Regions from separate parts of the Lysinibacillus sp. NPDC096382 genome, predicted to be linked through region 2. Evidence: a T-box and tRNA genes for the amino acid it is inferred to sense, from the RefSeq annotation. Region 2 holds a T-box; the other holds one or more tRNA genes.

Region 1 (7,755 bases), on a different contig from region 2:
TACGCCTGGAACACCTGCAATCCCTTTAGATGTAACCATTAATACAAGCATTAACGTAATTTGTTCACCAATGCTTAGGTGAATACCGTACATTTGAGCAATAAATAATGCAGCAATAGCTTGGTACAGTGTAGAACCATCTAAGTTAAAGGAGTAACCGGTTGGAATAACAAAGGATACGATATCCTTTGGAGCACCTAGTTTCTCCATTTTCAACATAATTCGTGGTAACACAGCTTCAGAACTTGCTGTTGAGAACGCTAAAATCAGCTCATCTTTTAGTACTTTAATTAAGAAGAAGATACTGATACCTGTAAATTTGGCCACAAGACCAAGAACGACAAAGATAAAGAATAGCATTGTTGCATAAACAAGTATAGCGAGTTTACCAAGTGGTATTAGGGAAGCGAATCCATATTTGGAAACGGTTACACCAATTAAACCAAATACCCCAATTGGAGCGAATTTCATTACGAGGTTAGTTACCCAGAACATAGTATCTGCTACCCCTTGGAAGAAGTCTAATACTGGTCTTCCTCGTTCGCCAATGGCAGCAACCCCTAAACCAAAAATAACTGAGAAGAAGATGATCGCAAGCATATTACCTTCAGACATTGCCTGAATGATATTTGTTGGTACAATGCCTACAATAATATCAAATGGTCCTTCATGCTGTACTTCTTCTGTAGTGGCAACGTATTTTGAAATATCTCCTTGAGAGAGCTCGTTCATGTTTATACCCGCGCCTGGTTGGAATAAGTTTGCGGAAAGTAAACCAATGACAATTGCTACTGTTGTAATAATTTCGAAGTAAATAAGCGATTTTCCGCCTAATCGTCCAAGCTGTTTCATATCTCCAGTGCCAGCAACACCAACGATTAAAGTTGAAATAATAATCGGTACAACAATCATTTTAATTAGATGAAGGAAAATATCACCTAAAGGTTGTAGATATGTTTCAATTTTGGGGTTTCCGTAAAAGATACCACCAATAATAATCCCTAAAATCAAACCGACTAAAATTTGAGTGGCTAAACTGATTCTAAATTTCTTCTTCAAAATCTTAGTACCTCCTAATATTAAAATTTTTAGGACTTGCCTTACTTTAATAATACGGAGGACTTATAAAATCCGACAAAATCCGAGAAAATTAATTTACTTTAGTTAAAATGTCTGAATATAACACCTGAATAAATTTCTTAATATTAACCTTTGCTTTACGATTTCCGTGATCTTCTATCTGAGTCATAAGATGACGAATTTCTTTAAAGTCAAAGTATCGAGGTGCATAATATTCAAATTCGGAGTTTGTATAATCTACGACACCTAAATTGGCGAGATTTATCATCGCTGCTAATATAGTACGGCGCACCCGCTGTTCAATGGCTTTACTTTCCTTCAAAATTTCATCTGGTGTAGCCTTTGTGACAACTGCAAGCTCCTCATAAAGCTCCTTTAATGGTGGAAGTGGTGCAATTTTGTGCTGATGCGCAAGTAATGTTTCGATGATAGCTATAATATCTTCGCTTCCAATCTCACCAACGATACCCATATCATTTAAGATAGATTGAATATGATCGCGTGACGTTGCTTTGTGATTTATTTGTTCACTTAGATCAATATTTGTAAGTGATTGGCGAATAATAAGCAATGAATTTTTTAGGCGAAATTGTTCAGTTGTTTTACGTAAAACATTTTCAACCTCAATACGGTTTATCGGTTTATGAATAAAGAAATCTATACCTTGCTTATATGCCTCACCAACCATTTCCTTATTCACAACTTGAGAAATCATGACAAATTGTCCTTCAAAACGATTTTGAATAAGGTGTTCGACTGTTGCAATCCCATCAAGCTTGGGCATGAGTAAATCAATCAACACAAATTCAGGTTGTGTCATTAAAATTTGTGGAATGGCGTCCTCACCATTGCGTGCTTCACCAATAACTGTACCTAAGCCACTATCTTCAATAATTTGTTTTAACATGACCCGACTTGCACGATCATCATCTACAATAAAATACCTCATTTAAGTCTCTCCTGTTTGAATAGTTTGCGTAGGAACTGTAATTTTAAACATCGTGTTTTGAGTATTTGATTCAACGGTTATTGAGCCATTTAATTTATTTACTAATTCAACAACATGTGAAAGACCAATACCTGTTGCTGCGACACCGTCTACATTGTATTTTGTAGTGTATCCAGGTTCAAAAATAATAGAGAGATTACTTTGTGGAATGCCCTTCCCGTTATCGCATACTGTTAGTACAGTATCATCCTGTTGCTGCTGAATGGCAATAGAAATGATGCCTTGATTTTCAATTGCTTCTATAGCATTAGCTGTTAAATTATTCAAAAGTGCAAGTAATGCAATATGTTCCTTCGTTTGAAAATCGATTTCAATATTTAATTTAATTTCAATTTCTTTCCCGAGAAAATGAGCGTACTTACTGTTGCCGTCTTCAATATAATGTAATAATTCTGACAATCTAAGGGATCCAAAGCTCTTTTCACCAACAATTTTAGAAATACCTGCATAAATGCGTTGTGAATCCTTCTTCACTTCATGAATTTCCTGGGCAATATGAAGTGCCTGTAAACTTTCTGCATGATAACCTAGCGATTTTAATTGTCGATATAATTCAAACCCACTGATTGTTATTGCTTCTATATCGTTCATCGATTTTTTTAAATAAAGTGTCTCTACATATAAATCTGAGCCGATCGTAAGCATTTCTTGAACACGTTTTTTTTGCTCAGCAATTAAAATAGAACTATAAATACCAACAACAAAAAAGCTACGTAATAAAGCAACTGCTAATAATATAAGTAAATCATGAAGGAATAAAAAAGTATAAGAATTTATAAAAAAACGAAATAGTTGTTCCACTAAATTACTGAATACTTCACTAAATGCAACTAGCAATCCAAGCAATAGTGGTTTTTCTCTATATTGATGAATGCTTAGAATTTGTAGGCATATTGCAAACATTATATAAAAGGCGGCGGCAGGCAAATGTATTAGTAAACTATCGACTACTGGAACATCATGTAAAGTGTAATTAATGATAACTCGAAAAATGGTTGTCACGATACTCGTAGTAAATCCAGCAAAAATGATCGGTGTAGGTCTTAGTAGAGTACACAAAAAGAAAATAATACTTCCTAATCCAAAACGAAAAGGTGTATCAGCGAAAGGCATTATTTTAATTTCACTACCAATAGCAGTTAACAGAGCGATTGTTAAAACCCAAGTGAGGGAAGCACGAGATATGTAAAATTTCGAGTGCATAAAAAAATCCTCCCTAATAATATTAACGAGCATTATGCTAAAAAGCTCGTTTGCGTGTTTGAAATAAAATGTAATTGTACCACTACTTTTCATGTTACGTTGGGGCGAAAAATAGTTTTGTAATGAAAGTGCATTTGTCTAGATGAAATAATGCTATAGATTTTTCACAGTTATAACACCTTAATTTACAATAAAAAAATACCACAACCTAAGTGGAAGTGGCATCTAATAAATGTTACATATAATTTTTAAGCAAAAAAAAACGGCTACATTCGTAGTCGGAATTTTAAAACTGGAGGAGGTAGAGGGATTCGAACCCCCGCGCGGTGTTACCCGCCTGTCGGTTTTCAAGACCGATCCCTTCAGCCAGACTTGGGTATACCTCCATGTTGTTTTGTTACGTTGTCTTATCGACAAGATTTAATTTATCATATTTTAAAATTTACGTCAACAGATTTTTTATTTTTTTTAACTTTTTTTCAACAAATGTTGTGGTAGCGAAAGCGAAGCGTCAGATGTAGAAGTCTCCCAATTTTATAGGAAGGAAATGAATGCGGTACTAAGTCACTTTTTAACGGCTGTCATGGAATCGAAAAGGAGTTCTTATAGGATATTAGCTTAAAATCATCGCATCCATTAAATAACGGCTAACTGATCTGTATCGATAAAAACGCCATGTCCTGTGGCATTGTCGAATGGCCGACATCGTGTCGGCCCTCATGCAGACCTAAGTACAAAGCCAATTCCAGAGGCATTGTTTATCTGTGTGAAAGCAAAGTGACAGCTACAATGATGCCGAGGCATAAATGGATTAACAATTTCTTTTTTACAATGCAGATAGAATGTTCCAAACGAATATTATGCGTATTAAGTTGCAATTTATGAAAATAGTCAGTATACTAGTTATTGCCGTGCTAGGTGGGAAGGTAGCGGTGTCCTGTAACTCGCAATCCGCTCTAGCGAGACTGAATTCCTTTTTCGAGGCTGTCCGTATTGTTTGGTCTGCCTTTTGCACGTAGTGTTGACGATTGGGTCCTGCGCAATGGATACCCATGAACCATGTCAGGTCCGGAAGGAAGCAGCATTAAGTGGTCTTATTCATGTGCCGCGGGGTTGCCTAATCTGAGCTAACGACAAGAGTAACGCTTATGTGCGGCTGTCGAAGAAAGGTGCACGGCATTAAATTGCCAATTCAAACGCATCCGTCTACAAAAGGCGGATGCGTTTTTTTATGATTTTATAATATTTTTGGGGATGGAAGATCATTCACCAACACGTTTAAGGAAGTTACAAATTGTGCGGCGGACGATAGGAGCCGGAAGCATCAGCGTTCACTACAGGAAGTGAAAGAGAATTGTCCCGAAGTTTTAGAAAAACGATGACAATATTTTATAAATAATGAGGTAAATGCTATAATAGAACTATTCTATATAATGAAGAAGAGGAGAGGAATCCATTGACGTATCAAGCATTTTATCGTGTGTATCGACCGCAATCATTCCGAGAGATGTCTGGTCAAGCACATGTCAAAAGAACGCTACAAAATGCTCTCCTAGCGAATAAAACAACACATGCTTATTTATTTTCTGGCCCACGTGGTACCGGGAAAACAAGTACAGCTAAAATTTTTGCAAAGGCTTTAAATTGTGAGCATGCACCATCAAAAGAGCCTTGTAATGAATGTGCTACTTGTTTAAGCATTACAGACGGTTCTCACCCAGATGTTATTGAATTTGACGCGGCGTCTAATTCACGCGTTGAAGAAATCCGAGACATCATTGAGAAAGTTCGATTTGCTCCTGCGAGTAGTAGATATAAAGTGTATATCATTGATGAAGTACATATGCTTTCTACAAGTGCTTTCAATGCCCTTTTAAAGACGTTAGAAGAACCACCTTCACATGCTGTATTTATTTTAGCAACGACAGAGCCTCATAAATTGCCCGCAACGATTATTTCGAGATGTCAGCGCTTTGATTTCAAGCGTCTTTCGACCGGTGATATTATTGAGCGCATGAAAGTTGTATTAGAAGATATTGAGTTACCATTTGAGGAACAAGGTTTAAAGGTAATCGCACAATCAGCAGCGGGTGGTATGCGTGATGCTTTAAGCTTATTAGATCAGGTTGTATCCTTTAGTGGAGAAAAGTTGAAGCTTGAGGATACATTGCTTGTGACAGGTTCTATTAGTCAGGAAGTTTTCTATGAGTTAGCAGAAGCTCTTAAAGTAAAAGATGTCGCACAAATGCTTGCGTTATTAGAACAGCTTATTGCGGATGGGAAAGATCCTCTTCGCCTTTCTGAGGACCTAATTACATTTTTCCGAGATTTATTATTACTGCAAACAAGTGAAGATTTGGCCGAATTATTAGAACTAGTATCACCAGAGGAGCGAGTGTTTACATTAGCGCATGATTTTGCACCGGATTTGCTATATGGCTACATTGATATTTTAGCGAAAACACAGCAAGAAATGCGATTCTCCCACCATACAAAGATTTATTTGGAAACAGCATTACTTAAAATGGTGCAGTTTTCGGGTGGCGCAGTTGGTCAGACTACCACTTCAGGTGAGGTAGCTATGAGCCCTGAGCTCGCCCAAAAAATTGTGGCACTTGAGCAGATGGTGCAACAACTATCAGCCCAATTACAAGCTGGTGCTCCTATGCAAACGGCGCAAACACCAAAAGAACAGCGCCCACGAGCAAAAAGTCCGAATGGCTATAAAGCACCAACAGGCCGTATTCAAGAGATACTAAAGGATGCTACAAAGCAAGATGTGCAACGTATTAAATCGGTTTGGGCACAGGCATTAAGTCAAATGCAAAAATCTCAATCAGCTCTTTTGGCAGAGGCTGAACCTGTTGCGGCATCTTCAAGTGCTTTTGTGTTAAAATTCAAGTATGATATTCATTGTCAAATGGTTGCTGATAATCAATCCCTAAAAGCTCAATTCACACAATTAATTGCAGGGCAAACTGGTACTATGTACGAAATGCTTTGTACGCCTGAAGAGGCTTGGTTAAAATTACGTGAAGAGTTTATTCGTGATCATGGCTTACAGCAACAGAAAAAATCCTCTCAGGATGAAACTGATCATGAAATGGAATTATTAGAACCACCTCCGGCAGAAATGTCAGAAGGGCCGTTTATCGACGATGCTCAACCACTTGCTTCACAAGATCCACTTGTGACGGAAGCGGAAAAGCTGTTTGGTAAAGATTTTATTGAGATTGTTGAAGATTAATCATTTAGGAGGAATATGTTTATGCGTGGAATGGGAAATATGCAAGGTATGATGAAAAAAATGCAAAAAATGCAAAAGGAAATGATGGAAGCTCAAGAGGCTTTAAATGCAGAGCAATTTGAAGGTACAGCTGGTGGCGGTATGGTGAAAGTATCTGTAACTGGTCAACGTGAAATTGTAGAAGTAAATCTTGATCCATCAGTAGTAGATCCAGACGATATCGAAATGCTACAAGATTTAATCGTTGTTGCTGCAAATGAAGCATTGAAAAAAGTAGATGAAAAAACGAATGCAACAATGGGTAAATTCACTCAAGGCATGAATCTTCCGTTCTAGGAGGTAAATAAATGTACTACCCAGAACCAATATCGAAACTGATTGATAGTTTTATGAAATTGCCAGGTATCGGGCCGAAAACCGCGGCTCGTCTGGCGTTTTTTGTGTTAACAATGAAAGAAGATGACGTTTTATCCTTTTCAAAGGCACTAATTGATGCTAAACGAAATTTAAGCTATTGCTCCGTATGTGGCAACATAACTGATGTAGATCCATGCCATATCTGTACTGACAAACAAAGAAATCATTCTATTATTTGTGTTGTCCAAGATACAAAAGATGTAATTGCGATGGAAAAAATGCGCGATTTCAATGGTATGTATCATGTATTACAGGGAGCTATTTCACCTATGGATGGTGTTGGTCCGGAGGATATTAATGTCGCGTCCCTACTAGTTCGTTTGCAAGATGAGACTGTTCAAGAACTTATTTTAGCTACGAATTCAACGATTGAGGGTGAGGCAACAGCTATGTATATTTCGCGTCTAGTGAAGCCATCTGGTATTCGAACAACACGGATCGCTCATGGACTACCAGTAGGTGGAGATTTAGAATATGCAGATGAAGTAACGTTATCGAAGGCAATGGAAGGTCGCCGAGAATTGTGAGTGAGGGATTAATATGTTCTTCCGCAGTAAGGGAAAATTAAAAAAAGAATTCGATGACAAGCTTGTGAATCTTATAAAAGGAACAAAAGAGGATTTGCAGCAGGCGAAGATAATTGAAGAACTACTAGATGACTATGATTTAGAAGTAATTGCTCAACGAAAAGCAGCGGAGAGCATACATTTTTATTTATTCAAGGAAGCTAGAATTCGTAGAGTATTAATTAAATAATAGTTTTCAAACTTATTTCAGCAGGTGTCCAAACATCCGCTAA
Region 2 (13,239 bases):
TTCAGGAGGATTAGATTCCAGTATTATTACGGGAATTGCTGCAACCATGTTTCAGCAACAAAATAAAGGCAAACTTCATACGTACTCTATAGACTACGAGGATAATGAACGTTTTTTTAATCCACATGCTTTTCAAACATCCACGGACACGTATTGGATTCAAAAAATGACAGATACCTTTAGTACAACACACCATGCTGAAGAAATTTCTCAGCAGCAATTAATCGATTGCTTAGTAGAATCTGTCATCGTTAGAGATTCACCAGGAATGGCAGATGTTGACTCATCGTTATTATGGTTTTGTCGAGAAATTAAAAAGGATTTTACCGTTGCGCTATCAGGTGAATGTGCAGATGAAATTTTCGGTGGTTATCCATGGTTTACAGAAACGACTACAGGTTTTCCATGGATTCGTTCATTGTCTGAAAGATCAACAATGTTACAAGAGCGATGGCGTAAGAAATTAAAAGTTGAATCATATGCGCAACAGGCTTTTTCGGAGACAATTGCTGAAGTACCATATCTTGATGGGGAGAGTATTGAGGAAGTAAGGCAACGAGAAATGTTTTATTTGAATATGGTATGGTTTATGCAAACATTGCTGGAACGAAAAGACCGTATGAGCATGGGGGCGAGTCTTGAAGTCCGTGTGCCGTTTGCAGATCATCGTCTTGTAGAATATACGTGGAATATTCCTTGGGAAATGAAAAATTTAAACGGTATGGAAAAGGGTTTACTTCGTAAAGCAATGCAGCATTTATTGCCAGAAGAAGTTTTATATCGGAAAAAGAACCCGTATCCTAAAACGTATCATCCAGTTTATACAGCGGGCGTTCAAAAATGGCTCAAAGGCATAATGGAGGACAAAAACTCAATTCTTCATGAATTATTTGAACGACAGAAACTAATAGAGCTCATTGAATCGGGTGGCAGTTCTTTCAAAGTTCCTTGGTATGGACAATTAATGGCAGGTCCACAGCTTTTAGCTTATCTGGGTCAAATTCATACATGGTTTGAGCTTTATAATATTCAGCTAATAGAATCATAATATCAAAGAAAAACCATTCAACCTTTTAACGTGAGGTTGATTGGTTTTTTTTCTGTATATCCCAACAGTTCATTAGCTTTTCGATAGAAGGTTCAATTTCATGTACAGGTATGCCTCCAAAGCCTAGTAAAAATTGAGCTTTTAAGGGTGAAGAGTGATCCAAGCGATAATCAGAGAGTGGATAGATTCTGATCTCCGCATTGGAAGCAAACTGCTGTAATTGCTTTTCAGACAAAGTATGTTGTACATCGAGTAAAATATGCATGCCTGCTTGCTCACCAGTAATGTTAATTTGATTAGAATAGTTTTCTAAAATAGAAGTAAGTTTTTCATGCTTTTTTCGATATATCTTCCTCATTCGATTTAAATGCTTAGCAAAATGGCCGTCACGCATAAAATTAGCTACAATATGTTGATCGAAACGAGGTACTGTCGATGAGTAGTAGTTAAATACGTCATTATAAGCGGCAAGTAATTTTGGTGGAAGTACAAAATAAGCGACGCGCAAGGACGGCATTAATGATTTTGTAAATGTACTCATATAAATTACTTTATCATTTCGATCTAATGCATGAAGTGCAGGAATTGGTTTTCCAGTATAACGAAATTCAGAATCATAATCATCTTCAATAATGTATCGAGAGGAGCTTTGTGAGGCCCAATTTAAAGCCTGTGCACGTCTTGTCGCCGATAATACTGCTCCTGTAGGGAATTGGTGAGATGGCGTGATATAAACAACGTCAGCGCTAGTTTTTTCGAGCTCATGAATGATAATTCCTTCATCATCGACTGCAATTGGATAAACCTTTCGCTTATGTTGGGAAAACATACGATGCACAGCTGGATATCCAGGGTTTTCAAGGGCAAAACAAGTATTGTCACTAAAGAGGCGCAAAATCATTGGTAGAAGCTGTTCTGTTCCTGAACCGATGACAATTTGCTCGGGACTACAAACAACCCCGCGTGATTGAAATAAATAATTAGCAATCTCTGTTCGCAAAGATAGTTCTCCCTGAGGCTCACCTGTTAATAATAATTCCTTTGAGGCATCATCAAAGAGCTCTTTCGCATATTTTCGCCATGTCTGAAAAGGGAAGGCATCAATATCGATCGAACCAGGATTAAAATCTATCTTGTACGATTTTTTCTTAGGTTGTTCGTTTAAGGAAGTTATTGTATCCTGCTGAATATACGGAAGCTCGTCAATTTCCTCTACAAAATAACCGACACGGGATTTAGACATAATATACCCTTCAGCAAGTAGCTGTGCATAGGCAATTTCAATTGTTGTTTGTGAAATATTCAAAAAATCGGCTAATTTTCTTTTTGATGGTAATTTTTCTCCTACTGCTATTTTATTTGTAATAATAGCTTCTTTAATGCCGCGATAAAGCTGATCGTAGAGCGGTTTTTCACCATTTTTTTCTAGTTGGAATAATAGCATGTCCATGTGCATTAATTCTCCTGACCTTACGATTATTTTATAAACTGGATATTTTTATATGGTCAATTTCCATTATACTAAATTTCATCATAAAGGTGGAGGTTAGAAATCATGAAACAAACAGGTACAGAATTAGTTAAGCGCGGGATGGCGGAAATGCAAAAGGGTGGCGTCATTATGGATGTTATTAATGCAGAACAGGCGAAAATTGCGGAAGCGGCGGGAGCTGTAGCTGTTATGGCATTAGAGCGAGTACCATCAGACATTCGCAAGGCGGGTGGTGTTGCACGTATGGCTGATCCTCGTATTGTCGAGGAGGTATTGGGGGCAGTATCCATTCCTGTAATGGCTAAAGCACGTATTGGACATATTGTAGAAGCAAGAGTGTTAGAAGCAATGGGTGTCGATTATATTGATGAAAGTGAAGTATTAACGCCAGCAGATGAAGAGTTTCATTTATTAAAAAGTGATTACACAGTGCCCTTTGTTTGTGGGTGTCGTGATTTAGGCGAAGCTGCTCGACGCATTGGTGAGGGAGCTTCTATGCTACGAACTAAAGGGGAACCAGGGACAGGTAATATTGTTGAGGCAGTTCGTCATATGCGTAAAGTGAATGCGCAAGTACGTAAGGTAGTTGGTATGACAGAGGATGAATTAATGACCGAGGCTAAATTGCTCGGTGCTCCTTTTGAATTATTAAGAGAAATTAAGCGTCTTGGCCGTTTACCAGTAGTGAATTTCGCAGCAGGTGGGGTTGCTACTCCAGCGGATGCAGCATTAATGATGGAGCTTGGAGCAGACGGTGTATTTGTTGGTTCTGGTATTTTTAAATCAGAGAACCCAGAGAAATTTGCTCGTGCAATTGTTGAGGCTACTACGCATTATAAGGACTACAAGTTAATTGCTGAAATTTCAAAAGAGCTAGGTGTTCCGATGAAAGGCATCGATATTGCACAGCTTAGTCAAAATGAGCGTATGCAAGAGCGAGGCTGGTAAAAAATGAAGCGAATCGGTGTTTTAGCATTACAGGGAGCGGTAAGAGAGCATGTGCAAATGTTAGAGTCTCTTGGATGCGAAACGGTCTTAGTAAAACAAAGTGCTGATTTAGAGAAGCTTGATGGACTTGTTTTGCCTGGTGGAGAAAGTACAACGATGCGGAAATTGCTGAATCGCTATGAGCTATTGGAGCCAATTCGCGCACTTGCAAAGCACGGTTTACCGATGTTTGGAACATGTGCAGGATTGATTTTATTAGCAAAGGAATTAGTGGATTATGAATCACATTTAGCAGTAATGGATGTGGTAGTTGCACGGAATTCTTATGGACGTCAGGTAGATAGCTTTGAAGTGAAGCTCGACATACCGGAAATAGGTGCTGCTATTCCGGCAGTCTTTATACGTGCGCCACATATTGTTTCCATAGGTGAAGGTGTTGAAATATTAGCGGAGCATGAAGGCAAGATCGTGTTAGCAAAGGACGGCCATTTCTTAGGATGTTCCTTCCATCCAGAATTAACGTCAGATGCACGAATTCTTGAATATTTTGTATCTTCTATGGTATGACTTGCAAATTTTCACTTCATATAGTACAGTATGGATAAAATTTAAATAACTGAACACGATGATGGGAAGTAGTAGCAAGCACGTTTTTTTTAGAGAGTCAGCGGGTGGTGGAAGCTGATAAAAGCACTTGTGAATCCGTCCTGGAGTTGCGCAGTCGAAGTTAATGAAGTAGGCTGTCGCCGGCTGAAATGCCGTTATGAAATAAGTGGATTAGACAAAGTACAATGTGTCTAATCAATTAGGGTGGCAACGCGGGTAGCTCTCGTCCCTTTTGGGGATGAGGGCTTTTTTGTGTTTTTACTAACTATTTTCCCATCATTAAGAATCTACTGGAGGTATGACGATGTTAGATATTAAACGCGTGCGCGATAATTTCGCGGAAATTAAAGAAATGCTATTAACACGTAATGAGGATTTAGGAAACTTAGACGATTTTGAGCAATTAGATGCAAAGCGTCGTGAATTAATTGCAAAAACAGAAGAGCTTAAAGCTGAGCGCAATAAAGTATCTGAGCAAATTTCTATTATGAAGCGTAACAAAGAAAATGCGGATGAAGTTATTGCACGTATGCGTCAAGTTGGCGATGAAATTAAAGAGCTAGATGTTCAATTAAATGATGTAGAAGAACGCTTTAACGATATGATGATGCGTTTACCAAACGTTCCACATGAATCTGTACCAGTTGGCACAACAGAGGACGATAATGTGGAAGAATATACTTGGGGTGAGATCCCAACATTTGATTTTGACATTAAAGCACACTGGGATATCGCTACAGACTTACAAATTGTTGACTTTGAACGTGGTGCAAAAGTGACTGGTAGTCGTTTCTTATTCTATCGTGGTCTTGGCGCTCGTTTAGAACGTGCTTTAATGACGTTTATGATGGACTTACATGCAGAAGAGCATGGTTATGAAGAAATGTTACCACCTGTAATTGTCAATCGTGATAGCTTAACAGGGACAGGACAACTACCTAAATTTGAAGAAGATGTCTTTAAGTTAGATGACACAGATTATTTCATGATTCCAACAGCAGAAGTACCTGTGACAAACTTCTATCGTGATGAAATTTTACCAGCTGAAGCATTACCACATGGCTTTGCAGCATATAGTGCATGCTTCCGTTCAGAAGCAGGTTCTGCGGGACGCGATACACGTGGTTTAATTCGCCAACATCAATTCAACAAAGTAGAATTAGTACGCTTTGTTAAACCAGAAGAATCTTATGAACAGCTAGAACTATTAACAGGTCATGCAGAAAAAGTACTACAATTATTAGGGTTACCATACCGCAAACTAAAAATGTGTACAGCTGATTTAGGCTTTACTGCTGCGAAAAAGTACGATTTAGAAGTTTGGATTCCAGCTCAAAATATGTACCGCGAAATCTCTTCATGCTCTAACTTTGAAGATTTCCAAGCACGTCGAGCAAATATTCGCTTCCGTCGTGAGCCAAATGCAAAACCAGAGTATGTACACACATTAAACGGCTCAGGTCTTGCAATCGGCCGTACAGTAGCAGCAATCCTAGAAAATTATCAGCAAGCTGACGGAAGCGTAGTAATTCCTGAAGTATTAAGACCATATATGGGCGGAAAAGAAGTAATCGCTCCAAAGTAAGCCGAGTCGAAAACAAAGCGGCTAAAAGAAAAAACTACTGTTGAAAATATCTAATCTCTACAGTAGTTTTTCTTTTTTAAAAAAGTAGGTTAGCGAGGTCGAACTCGATGTTTCACAGAGAAGTTATGTTCGTTAGAAAGCAAGTAAATAACGCCCTCTATAAAGCCTATAAGGGCCGGAATATATGTCCAGAAGAAGATGAGGTACAATATACCTTGTCCAATTTTCCCTAAGTAAAATTTATGGATTCCGATTCCACCTAAAAAGATAGCTAGTACCCCTGCGACTGTTTTATTTTTTATAGGCCAAGAAGGATCGATGCCGTCAAACATAGGAGCTGAATATTGGGGCTGTGTTTGATATACAGGTTGTGATTGCTGTTGATAAACTGGTTGTTGCACAATTTGCTGTTCTTTTTGGAAATTGAATTTTTCACCACAATATTTACATTGAGCTAATGTGACATCAGCCGCTGCACCACATTGTGGACATTCGATATTTTTCATGTCAATATCTCCTAATCAATGATATTTGTTTAATTTACATTTTCCGATGTATCGTTTTTAACTACACTGTTATGATTATCTATTGAATTGATTCGACTGGAGTACCGCAGTTATTACAAAATTTCGAAGTAACATCTAGTTCTTGTCCACATGAACAAACAGGCTTGTGTAAACTAGTTCCACAAGAAGAACAGAATTTTGATGATTCCTCGTTTTCACTCTGACAAGAATGGCATGTAATGACCTTTAGCGTTAAATTTTCACCACATAAGTTGCAAAATTTACTAGTAGATAAGATATTACCATGGCAAGAAGGACATATTTTATGTGTAACATTATTGCTAGGCTGTTGTACTTGTTGATTCATCATAGTCACCATACCTTGCCCTACGCCTAAGCCAACTCCACTTGTAGCAAATAATCCAGCTACTCCATTCTCATTTGATGCAGCAGATTCATATATATCAAAGCTACGTTGTGTTACATAACGATTGTCACCCATAATTTCGAACTTAGCTTTATCTTGTAAAATTTCATTTATTTTATTGAAATCTTCCTCTGGGAAATTAATTGATTGAATATGGAAATGGGCCATTATAAAACCATACGCATTGAATTCTTCAGATATTTTTCCTTTTAAACTATTTGAAATATTATGAAGCTCTGTTGTTATTTCTAGTGCAGAGATTTTCTCATTAATAATTTTATTTGCAAGTTCAGTTTTTATGGATGTAATAAGAGAACCTTTAAAGTAATCTTGTACTTTTTCGAAACTAACAATATCATCTTTATTCATAGAGCCTATAACTTCTGTAAAGAATAATAAATAGTCATCAAGGCGAAGAGCCAATTGTCCAAATGCTCGTATACGTAATTTTACAAAGTATTTTGGGTCAATTAGTTGAATAGGATCAGAGGTTCCCCAATATAAATCTAATTTTACCGTTAGATTTATAAAGTAGATTTCTGCTGAAAAAGGTGTATCCCCTCCATAAGTAAAATTCACAACATGGTGAAGTAATGGTAAGTTATTGGTTGATAAAACATGTGTGCCTGAATTAAATACATCACATATTTGCCCACCCTTTACAAAAATGGCTACTTGACCTTCGTTGACGATAAGTGTAGTACCTAACACTAGCTTTTCATTCGGATGCTTGTAGATTAACCAATCGCGTGAGCGTAAACCATCGAACTTCACTCTATCAAAAATAGGCATTAAAACATTACCTCCCTATTAATTACCTTTTAAATTAAATTATTACTAGTTATATTTTCCCTTTTCAGTTTATGCATGTCAATGGTTTATGTGTATTGAAATTTTTCTTTAGGTTAGTCAGTAATGTACTTGCTATATCGCTTTTTCCATTTTTTTTAGACTGCGTATTTAAAAACATTATTGTTATGAATAATGTTGTCGCTATTACAACCTATTTCATATATATGCTATCCCCTAATCATAGAAAAGAAGGTGCCTCAATCTGAGACACCTTCTTCACTATGTGAAATTTTTAAAATTTTTCATTTTCAACAACTAAAGCTTGTCGTGCCTTTTTCTCTGCTTTTTTTCGTTCACGTAATGCTCGGAAAAAATCGGTTAAGATTTGTCCGCATTCCTCAGCTAAAATTCCTTCTGTTACTTCGCATTCATGGTTAAAGCGTGCATCGTTTAATAATCGATAGAGTGAATCTACACAGCCTGCTTTTATATCCCTTGCACCATATACGACACGCGGCACACGAGATTGCAAAATTGCACCTGCACACATAGGGCAAGGTTCAAGTGTCACATAGAGTGTTGTTTTTTCAAGACGCCAGCTTCCTATTTTTTTACAAGCATCTTGAATAACCATTAATTCAGCATGCGTCGTTGCATTTTGTGTTGTTTCTCGTAAATTATGAGCTCGTGCAATAATCTCTCCATCATATACAAGCACAGCCCCTATTGGCACTTCTCCAAGTAAAGCTGCTTTCTTAGCTTCTTCTAGTGCACTGTTCATAAACAATCGGTCTGTTTTAAAAATATCCACTATGATCTCTCCTTATCACTTAGTGTATCTTGCTTAATTGACAATTGCTACTATCAAGTATGTCTCGGAATAATCGCGTCTGGATTCGGTAAGAACGTAAAACGTTGACATTTCCAAAAAAACTATTTATATTTATATATGAACATATTCTCATATATAAATATAAAAAGGTTAGGAGTAAACTAAATGGATGAAAAATTACGAAATACAGAGGTTCAGGATAACAAAAAGCAACATTTAGACGAAGAAACTCTATTTGTCGTGTCTCAAACATTTAAAGCATTAAGTGATCCGACAAGAATTCGTATTTTAAATTTATTATGTACGGATGAACATGCAGTCAACGACATTGCTAAGGTTTTAGATTTAGGTCAATCAACAGTTTCACATCAATTACGTTTTTTGAAAAATTTACGGTTAGTGAAATATAGAAGAGAAGGTACAACTTTATATTATTCAACAGATGATGATCACATTATGAATTTGTTGATGCAAGCTATTGAGCATGCTACACATAACTAGATAATGGGGGGATAAAACATGGGACATAATCATGATCACAGCCATGATCATACACATGGCGCAAACAAAAAGGTTTTAATAGTATCATTTATTATTATTACGAGTTATATGATTGTTGAAGTGATTGGTGGCTATTTAACAAATAGTTTGGCTCTTTTATCCGATGCAGGTCATATGTTAAGTGATGCCATTTCATTAGCAATAGCCTTACTTGCCTTTATATTGGGAGAAAAGGCTGCAAGCTATAGTAAAACGTACGGTTATAAACGATTTGAAATTTTAGCAGCAGTATTAAACGGTGTGACATTAATTTTTATTGCTTTATTCATTTTCTATGAAGCAATAAAACGTTTTGCAAATCCACCAGAAGTGGCAACTACAGGGATGTTGATTATTAGTACAATCGGTCTTTTGATCAATATTTTAGTCGCTTGGATTATGATGCGTGGCAGTGATACACAAGATAATTTAAATATGCGTGGAGCTTTTTTACACGTATTAAGCGATATGCTTGGATCTGTAGGGGCCATCGTAGCCGCATTATTAATGATGTTTTTTGGTTGGGGCTGGGCTGATCCATTGGCGAGTGTTATTGTTGCAATATTAGTATTGAGAAGCGGCTACTATGTAACGAAGGCTGCTGTTCATGTTCTTTTGGAAGGAACACCTTCAAACGTAGACGTTGAAGAAATTATACAAACTATTGTACAGACAGATAGTGTGCATAGCATTCACGATTTACACATTTGGACAATAACAAGCGGAACAAATGCACTTTCTTGTCATGCAGTTGTTGATGGCCAGCTAAAAATTGCGGATAGTGAGCATATATTACGAGAAATTGAACATAATCTTGAGCATAAGGGCATAAAGCACGTAACGATTCAATTGGAAACAGTAGCACATAAGCATGATAACTCCATTTTATGTACAATAATAAATGAGCAGTCAAATCATCACCATCATCATTAAAAAATTCTAAAAATTTTCGGCTTTACATACCCTTCGTAGGTATGGTAATATAAAATTGTAAGGTAGGAGGTGTATTAAATGGAGGATAAAGTGAAAGAAGATGCTTGTCATACAGAGGAAGCTACTTCGTGCCGAAAAAGTCATCATCCTGAACGCGTTAAAAAGGATTTAACGACTCGTTTAAATCGAATTGAAGGTCAAATCCGAGGTATTAAAGGGATGATTGACAAAGACGTTTACTGTGATGATATTATTACGCAACTGTCTGCCACACAGTCTGCTTTAAATAGTGTTGCAAAGATATTATTAGAAGGTCATTTAAAGGGATGTGTAGTAGATCGCCTATCAGAAGGTGATGATGCAGTGTTAGATGAATTAGTAGTGACTATTCAAAAGTTAATGAAAAAGTAAATTTTTTTAAGAAATATATACCCCTATACAGTACTTAACATTAAAGGAGAGATATTTATGCAAAACGTAACTTTAAACGTACAAGGAATGTCATGTGGACATTGTGTAAACTCAGTAGAAAAAAGTGTTGGCGCTTTAACTGGCGTTGAACAAGTAAAAGTAAACTTAGCAGAAGGTTTAGTAGATGTAGCATTTGACGAAACACAAGTATCTCTAGACCAAATTAAAGAAACGATCGATGATCAAGGCTATGACGTTAAATAATATAAATAGGGTGCTCTTGTAGCACTCTCTTATTTTCAATTTAACATACCCCGTGTTGGTATGTGGAGAGGAGAAATGATGATGAGTTCGGAAATAAAAGAAGCAAATTTGCAAATTACAGGTATGACATGTGCAGCCTGTGCGTCTCGTATAGAAAAAGGTTTAAATAAAATGGATGGTGTAGAACAAGCGACAGTTAATTTAGCTCTTGAAAAATCATCCATTAAATATGATCCGACAAAATTAAACGAAGAAGACTTTGAAAAGAAAATTGAAGCACTTGGTTATGGTGTCGTGAAGCAAAAAACAGAATTCAATATTACGGGCATGACATGCGCAGCCTGTGCTACACGTATAGAGAAGGGTTTAAATAAACTAGCAGGTGTATCCTCTGCAAACGTTAACTTAGCACTCGAAAAAGCTACTATAGAATTTAATCCATCTGAGGTGACGATTGCAGATATTATTGCAAAGGTTGAGAAATTAGGATATGAGGCTCATCAAAAGGCAGATGAGCAAGAAACTGTGGATCATCGTGAGCTGGCCATCAAACAACAGCAGAAAAAATTTATTTTATCGGCCATTCTTTCATTACCATTACTGTGGACGATGGTAGGACATTTTTCATTTACATCATTTTTATATGTTCCTGAATTTTTAACGAATCCATGGGTGCAAATGGTGTTGGCTACGCCTGTTCAATTTATTATTGGGAAACAATTTTACGTTGGAGCCTACAAAGCTTTACGTAATGGTAGTGCCAATATGGATGTACTTGTAGTAATGGGAACATCTGCGGCGTATTTTTATAGCGTATATCAAGCAATTATTACTGCGGGGTCACATCATGCCCCTCACCTATATTTTGAAACGAGTGCCGTATTAATTACTTTAATTTTATTAGGTAAATTATTTGAGGCAAAAGCAAAGGGTCGCTCATCTGAAGCAATCAAGAAATTAATGGGCCTTCAGGCAAAAACGGCCATCGTTGTTCGTGACGGTGTAGAGAAAGAAGTACCGTTAGAAGAAGTAGTCATTGGTGACATTATTTTAGTGAAGCCTGGTGAAAAAATTCCTGTTGATGGTAAGGTATTAGAAGGAACAACAGCTGTAGATCAATCAATGTTAACAGGGGAAAGTTTACCTGTTGATAAAAAGCAAGGTGACCTATTATTTGGTTCTACTATAAATAAAAATGGCTTCATTAAAATGACGACGACTAAAGTCGGTCGTGAAACAGCCTTAGCACAAATTATTAAAGTTGTAGAAGATGCACAAGGCTCCAAAGCGCCAATTCAGCGCTTAGCAGATCAAATTTCAGGTATTTTTGTACCAATCGTTGTTGGCATTGCACTTGTCACGTTTTTAATTTGGATTATTTGGGTGCAACCTGGTGAATTTACGCCTGCACTTGAAGTTTTAATTGCAGTTCTCGTTATCGCTTGTCCATGTGCGCTTGGATTAGCAACGCCAACTTCTATTATGGCGGGTTCTGGTCGTGCAGCGGAATTTGGTATTTTATTTAAAGGTGGAGAACATTTAGAGCAGACACAAAGCATCGATACAGTAGTTGTTGATAAAACAGGTACAGTGACACACGGCAAACCTGTATTAACGGATGTTATACTAGCAGCAAATCAAGATGAAGCACGCTTTTTATCGTTGATTGGTGCAGCAGAGAAGCAATCAGAGCATCCGTTAGCAGAAGCAATTGTTCAAGGGATTGTTGATCGCGGTATTAATCTAGGAGATGTTCAATTCTTTGAAGCAATACCGGGTTACGGTGTGCAAGCGACGGTCTCTGGTCAAGGCGTTATCATCGGTACACGTAAATTGATGCAACAATACAGTATTCATATGGATGATATTCTACCAACAATGGAGCAATTGGAGGAAAACGGTAAAACGGCAATGCTAGCTGCCATTAACGGTCAGTATGCTGGTCTAGTAGCAGTTGCTGATACAGTGAAAGATACTTCAAAAGAAGCGGTTAGTCGTCTACAAGAGATGGGCATTACTGTAATTATGATGACTGGTGATAATGAACGTACAGCACAAGCAATTGGAGCAGAAGTTGGTGTGAATCATGTGATTGCCGAAGTACTTCCGGAAGGCAAAGCTAATGAAGTGAAAAAACTGCAAGCTACGGGTAAAAAAGTAGCGATGGTTGGTGATGGCATTAATGATGCCCCGGCACTTGCGACAGCTACTATTGGGATGGCGATTGGTACCGGTACAGATGTTGCTATGGAAGCAGCGGATATCACACTGATTCGCGGCGATTTAAACAGTATTGCAGATGCTATCATCATGAGTCGTAAAACAATGCGCAACATTAAACAAAACTTATTCTGGGCATTCGCTTACAACACATTAGGTATTCCAATTGCCGCAATCGGTTTACTAGCTCCATGGGTAGCAGGTGCAGCGATGGCCTTTAGCTCCGTATCTGTCGTTTTAAATGCACTGCGTTTGCAGCGAGTTAAATTATAAGGGGAAAGATAGATCCACTTTGAGTGGGTCTACTTTTTATTTATTTCAGCGGATGTCACGGTATTGGTTTTCGCCTCCTATTTTAATAGAGAAATAGTTTGGTTCTGTTTTTCACTTTCTCACTATGATACAATGAAAAACACTGATTTATTTTTAACTTCTTTCAGCCGATTCCGGACGCATTGAAAGCGAAGCAATAGCTACAATATAATACAAACCCCGAGAGACGGGTAATTGACGATAGAATCCATAGAACATAAAGGAGGAGCTTCTGGTGACGGTTCCATTTGTTACGGTAGAAGGTCCGATTGGTGTTGGTAAAACCTCTTTATCTAAAGAGATTGCAGCGACATTTAATTACC

The links. The T-box of region 2 lies ahead of serS (serine--tRNA ligase). A T-box ahead of a tRNA ligase gene usually reads a tRNA of that ligase, here a tRNA-Ser.
Region 1: it encodes a tRNA-Ser, which carries the amino acid that the T-box ahead of serS (serine--tRNA ligase) is inferred to sense. The anticodon was not compared.

The regions. Positions count from the first base shown of each region.
Region 1 is NZ_JBIWFC010000037.1:617-8,371, reverse strand. Features, by position in the region: gene ACIQZA_RS25405 (cation:dicarboxylate symporter family transporter) at 1-1,059, opposite strand, end outside; gene ACIQZA_RS25400 (response regulator) at 1,151-2,029, opposite strand; gene ACIQZA_RS25395 (ATP-binding protein) at 2,030-3,292, opposite strand; tRNA gene ACIQZA_RS25390 (tRNA-Ser) at 3,586-3,678, opposite strand; RNA gene ffs (signal recognition particle sRNA large type) at 4,202-4,469, shown strand; gene dnaX (DNA polymerase III subunit gamma/tau) at 4,749-6,539, shown strand; gene ACIQZA_RS25375 (YbaB/EbfC family nucleoid-associated protein) at 6,561-6,875, shown strand; gene recR (recombination mediator RecR) at 6,887-7,483, shown strand; gene ACIQZA_RS25365 (YaaL family protein) at 7,497-7,712, shown strand.
Region 2 is NZ_JBIWFC010000033.1:3,787-17,025, reverse strand. Features, by position in the region: gene asnB (asparagine synthase (glutamine-hydrolyzing)) at 1-1,048, shown strand, start outside; gene pdxR (MocR-like pyridoxine biosynthesis transcription factor PdxR) at 1,074-2,498, opposite strand; gene pdxS (pyridoxal 5'-phosphate synthase lyase subunit PdxS) at 2,604-3,488, shown strand; gene pdxT (pyridoxal 5'-phosphate synthase glutaminase subunit PdxT) at 3,492-4,055, shown strand; T-box leader at 4,105-4,328, shown strand; gene serS (serine--tRNA ligase) at 4,399-5,679, shown strand; gene ACIQZA_RS25090 (TM2 domain-containing protein) at 5,769-6,011, opposite strand; gene ACIQZA_RS25085 (SPFH domain-containing protein) at 6,265-7,404, opposite strand; gene tadA (tRNA adenosine(34) deaminase TadA) at 7,697-8,215, opposite strand; gene ACIQZA_RS25075 (ArsR/SmtB family transcription factor) at 8,402-8,737, shown strand; gene ACIQZA_RS25070 (cation diffusion facilitator family transporter) at 8,756-9,709, shown strand; gene ACIQZA_RS25065 (metal-sensitive transcriptional regulator) at 9,788-10,120, shown strand; gene copZ (copper chaperone CopZ) at 10,178-10,384, shown strand; gene ACIQZA_RS25055 (heavy metal translocating P-type ATPase) at 10,466-12,877, shown strand; gene ACIQZA_RS25050 (deoxynucleoside kinase) at 13,152-13,239, shown strand, end outside.